Regions from separate parts of the Haliea atlantica genome, predicted to be linked through region 2. Evidence: predicted binding sites of a transcription regulator. Region 2 holds the regulator's gene; the other holds the start of a gene.

Region 1 (2,389 bases), on a different contig from region 2:
GCCCGCCATGTCGGTGATATACAGGGTGGCGGCACTGCTGCCCGCCGGCAGCTCGACAGTCGCATCCAGGGCCAGCTGCGCGTCTTCGGCGGCGCCATCGACCTGCCGCAGCAGCCCCACATTGGAGTCCACCATGACATCGCGACCAACCATGCTCACAGCCTGCAGGTTCTGGCTGGATGCCAGCGACCCCGCCAAGCCATTGAAGCTCTCGTTGAGTTCCTGGATACCGGATACCGTGCCGAACTGCGCCAGCTCACTCATGAACTGCATGTTGTCCATGGGACTGGTCGGATCCTGGTTCTGCAATTGCGCCACCATCAACTCCAGGAAATCCTGCGAGCCCATATCTTCCACCGAACGCGCCGCGCCACCCGCCGAGCGCGCGGCGGCACCGTACTGATCCAGAGGGTTGATCGTCGTCATGTCCGGCTTCCCTGTCAGCGACCCAATGTGAGTGTGCGCAGCGCGAGCTGCTTGGTGGTCTCGATTACCTGCACTCCGTTCTCGAAAGCCCTGGCGGCGGCGGTCATGCCAGCCATCTCCTGCACCTGGTCAATGGCGGGGCGGTAGATGAATCCGCCGGGGTCCGCCAGCGGATGGCCGGGGGCATACTCGCGCACGGCGGGCAGCGTCGACTCCGCAATTCCCGCGACACGCACACCCCGGCTGGCACCATCCACCTCTGAAAGTACCGCGGAAAATACCGGATGACGGGCACGATAGACCTGCTCGGCACTTCCAGACACCACATTGGCATTGGCCAGATTGCTGGCGATGGTATTCAGCCGAATACTTTGGGCGTCGAGGGCAGAGCTGGCGACACCCATGGTTGCAAACAGCGACATGGCTTACTCCCCTCTCAGCGCGGAGCGCACGCTCTTGATGCGCGAATCCAGAAAACCCAGGCTGGCCTGGTAGCGGATAGCGTTATCCATGAACGCGAGCTGCTCCCGGTGCACTTCCACGGTGTTGCCATTGACGGAGGCCTGCAACGGCTGGCGGTACATCACTTTTGCCCCGGTCGCGGAGGCACTATCCAGGTGGCGGGCATCGGTACGCCGAACCGCCCCGGATAGCGCGACTTCGGCACCGCGCATGGCGGCGGAAAAATCAATGTCCCTCGCCTTGTAGCCGGGGGTATCGGCATTCGCCAGATTCGCGGCCAGCAGGGATGAGCGCTGGGCCCGCAACATCAGGGCCTGGCTGGATGTGTCAAAAATCCGGTCAGTAAAACTCATCGCCGTTTTCCTCCGTCTCTCGCCGGCCCAAGCCGCTGGCCGGGCAAAAATTCTCGCTAGCCAAAGTGAATACAAAATTCATGCCACATAGATAACTCTTTAAATTTCAACAGGATATGCAATAAGCGAAGGCAATGGCGGCAAGCTCCGGGCGCAGCCGGCGCCGCTCGGGCGGCAAATGTTGCCACCGCTGTTCACCCCCTCCGGCACCTGTGGCACAAACCCTGCATCGATCCTGTGGAGCGACGGATTACTGTCGCCTGGCGAGGGAGGCGAGAAAGGTATGCGTATCAGCCCGCGACAATGGCTGACCTGGGGGGCCCTGATCTGGCTTTGCGGCAGCGCGGTGACCGCCAGTGCCGGGGCCACGCAGGACATACAGGACCTGGGCCAGGTCGCCGAAGCGGCACGGGAAACCGCCCTCGCGGCAGCCAGGGCCGCCGGTTACCGCCGGGTCGCGGCCCGCGCGCGGCCCATGGACCCCAGGCTGCGCCTCGCCGCCTGTGACCAGCCCCTGAAGACTGAGATCAACGCCAATGCACCCGTGCTGGGCAACACCAACATCGGTGTGCGCTGCACCGGCAGTGTCCCCTGGGCCATTTATGTGCGCCTGGAGGTCGTGGCACAGGTGGACGTGACGGTGCTCCGCACCAATCTGCCCCGGGGAACCGTGCTCTCTGCCGGGGACCTCCGCCAGGAGAGCCGGCCGCTGTCCAGTGACCACGGCAGCGTGATCCGCGATCCGGCACTGGCGGTGGGCAAGGCCCTCGACCGCGACAAGCCAGCCGGGGCAGCGCTGAACCATCACGATGTCAGCGCACCCCGGATCATTGAGCGGGGCCAGACCGTGACGCTGGTCAGCGGGAGAGCGGGGCTGGAGGTCCACATGCAGGGCAAGGCCAGCAGTCACGCCGCCGTCGGCGACCGCCTGGTGGTCATCAACACCCGCACCGGTCGACGGGTCGAGGGCGTGGTGACCGATAGCGGTGCCGTGCGGGTCGACTGATGGCCTTTTACCCCTGTGCTAAACTTTTCGTGACAGCGGTCGCTAACTCTCCTGTACGCAGGATCGCGCAGAGAAACGAGCAGGTAAGCCCCCATGAACCCCATTGACCAAAGCGCGGGAATAAAAGCCCAACTGGATACGG
Region 2 (2,389 bases):
GCCAGCGTCTCGAAGAGTTTCTTCTTGCTGCTCCCGGAGGCGCGACACAGGGTGCGCTCCGGGGTCAGTAGTTGGGCGAGTATTTGCATGAGAGAGTCTTCTAGTGGCCGCGGGCCTTTTCCTTGTGCTTAATCAGCTGGCGGTCCAGTTTGTCGACCAGGGCGTCGATGGCGGCGTACATGTCTTCGGATTCAGCGGCGGCAAAGATGTCGGCACCGGCGACGTGGATGGTCGCTTCGGCTTTCTGAACCAGTTTTTCCACGATCAGTGTGACCTCGGTATTGGTGATCTGGTCAAAATGCCGTTGCAGGCGCTCGAACTTACTTTGCACGTAGTCCCGCAGGGCATCGGTCACTTCGACGTGATGACCGCTGATATTCAGTTGCATACCTGACTCCTTCTCGTTGAATGGGCGCGGTGCCCAATATCGGCGGGTTTACAGACCCGCACAGTTTGCATTCTAGACCAATCGCTTGCGCTCATTGGAGGGGGGGATCTGCAGCATCTCCCGGTACTTGGCGACGGTGCGCCGGGCGACCTGGATACCCTGCTCCTCCAGCATCTTTGCCAACTTGCTGTCCGACAGCGGCTTGCGCGGGTTTTCCGCGGCAACCAGCTTGCGGATAAAGGCACGGATGGCGGTTGACGAGGCCTCGCCGCCGCTGGCCGTGCCGACGTGACTGGAGAAAAAATACTTGAGTTCAAAAACGCCCCGCGGCGTGTGCATGTACTTGCGGTTGGTGACCCGGGAGATGGTCGACTCGTGCATCTCCACGGCCTCGGCGATATCCGCCAGCACCAGGGGTTGCATTGCCTCTTCACCGTGTTCGAGGAAGCCGCGCTGGCGCTCGACAATCTGTGTGGCCACCTTCATCAGGGTTTCGTTCCGGCTCTGCAGGCTCTTGAGGAACCAGCGGGCCTCCTGCAGATTGTCGCGCAGGTAGTTGTTGTCGGCACTGTTGTCCGCGCGCCGGATCAGGCTGGCATAGCTGTCATTGATGCGCAGGCGCGGGGCGACGTCGGGGTTGAGCTCCACGACCCAGCGGCCACTGCGTTTGCTGACAAAGACATCGGGGATGATGTATTCGGTGCTGTCCTCGCCGATCTGCTGGCCCGGGCTGGGGTCCAGCGTGCGGATCAGGTCGAGGACCGCCCGCAGCTGGTCTTCCTTGAGCCGCATGCGGCGGAGGATCTGGTTGTAGTCGCCGCTACCGAGCTGGTTGAGGTAGCGGCTGATCACCTGCCTGGCCTGTTCGAGGTAGGGGGTACTGGCGGGCAGCTGCTGCAGCTGGACCAGCAGGCATTCCCGCAGGTCGCGGGTGCACACGCCAGCCGGCTCGAATTGCTGCAGGCAGTGCAGAACCGCCACAACCTCCTCGAGGTCGATCTCGAGATCGTCGCGAAAGGCCTCGTGGATGTCCTCCACGCTGGTCTGCAGGCGGCCGTTGCTGTCGGTGGCGTCGATCAGGGCCAGGGCGATGACCCGGTCAGTGTCGGACAAGCGAGTCAGGTTAAGCTGCCAGCGCAGGTGGTCCTGCAGGGATTCCGACTGGCTGTTGCGGGTATCGAGGTCAAAGTCGCTGTCGTCGCCGCCGGCGCCGGCAGGGGCGCCGGTGGGAATCAGGTCTTCCCACTGGGTATCCACCGGCAGCTCCTCGGGCATGGCGCCGCTGGTCTGCCAGTCGTCGCGATTTTCACCGCTGCCACCACTCGCCGTGCCTTCCAGGCTCTCCAGAGGGCCGTCGGTATGCTGGGGGGCTTCGCGTTCCAGTCGCTGCGTGTTGTCGACTTCGGTATCCCCGCCGGAGTCGTCTTCGGCCACCTCCAGCAAGGGGTTGCTGTCCAGGGCCTGCTGGATTTCCTGCTGCAGGTCCAGGGTGCTCAGCTGCAGCAGGCGAATGGCCTGCTGCAGCTGAGGTGTCATGGTCAGCTGTTGGCCTAGCTTGAGTTGCAGGGACTGTTTCATCGCGAGCGGAAGGGGTCCTGATACCGTCTTGGACAGCTGTCTGGAGCTGCCAGTGTAGCGCCCCGTGTCGAAGGGCTGCAACACCCTGGCGCGATTTTTGCTAGCGCCTGCCGAAAACAGGGCTTGACGGGAAGGCGCTTGGCGCAGGTGCCCGCGCGGCTACAGGCGGAAGTGGTCGCCGAGGTAGACCTGGCGGACGCGCGCGTTGGCCAGGACTTCGGCGGAACTGCCCTCGGCGATGATGTGCCCCTCGCCGACGATATAGGCCTTTTCGCAGATATCGAGGGTTTCCCGCACGTTGTGGTCGGTAATCAACACGCCGATGCCGCGGCGTTTGAGGTGGTTGATAATGTCCTTGATGTCGCTCACGGAGATTGGGTCCACGCCAGCGAAAGGCTCGTCGAGGAGGATGAAGTCCGGCTC

What was found. Region 2 encodes sigma-54, which starts transcription at its own class of promoters, with help from an activator protein. Its sites were predicted from a motif close to TGGCACANNNNTTGCNNT; they were not measured.
Region 1: flgA (flagellar basal body P-ring formation chaperone FlgA) is a predicted target of sigma-54. The motif match lies at 1,455-1,472, and genes of this name have one in related genera.

The regions. Positions count from the first base shown of each region.
Region 1 is NZ_BAAGXL010000019.1:378,617-381,005, reverse strand. Features, by position in the region: gene ACYVGS_RS13550 (flagellar hook assembly protein FlgD) at 1-426, opposite strand, end outside; gene flgC (flagellar basal body rod protein FlgC) at 441-848, opposite strand; gene flgB (flagellar basal body rod protein FlgB) at 852-1,241, opposite strand; gene flgA (flagellar basal body P-ring formation chaperone FlgA) at 1,525-2,247, shown strand; gene flgM (flagellar biosynthesis anti-sigma factor FlgM) at 2,341-2,389, shown strand, end outside.
Region 2 is NZ_BAAGXL010000003.1:939,437-941,825, reverse strand. Features, by position in the region: gene ptsN (PTS sugar transporter subunit IIA) at 1-89, opposite strand, end outside; gene hpf (HPF/RaiA family ribosome-associated protein) at 101-388, opposite strand; gene ACYVGS_RS04420 (RNA polymerase factor sigma-54) at 461-1,966, opposite strand; gene lptB (LPS export ABC transporter ATP-binding protein) at 2,126-2,389, opposite strand, start outside.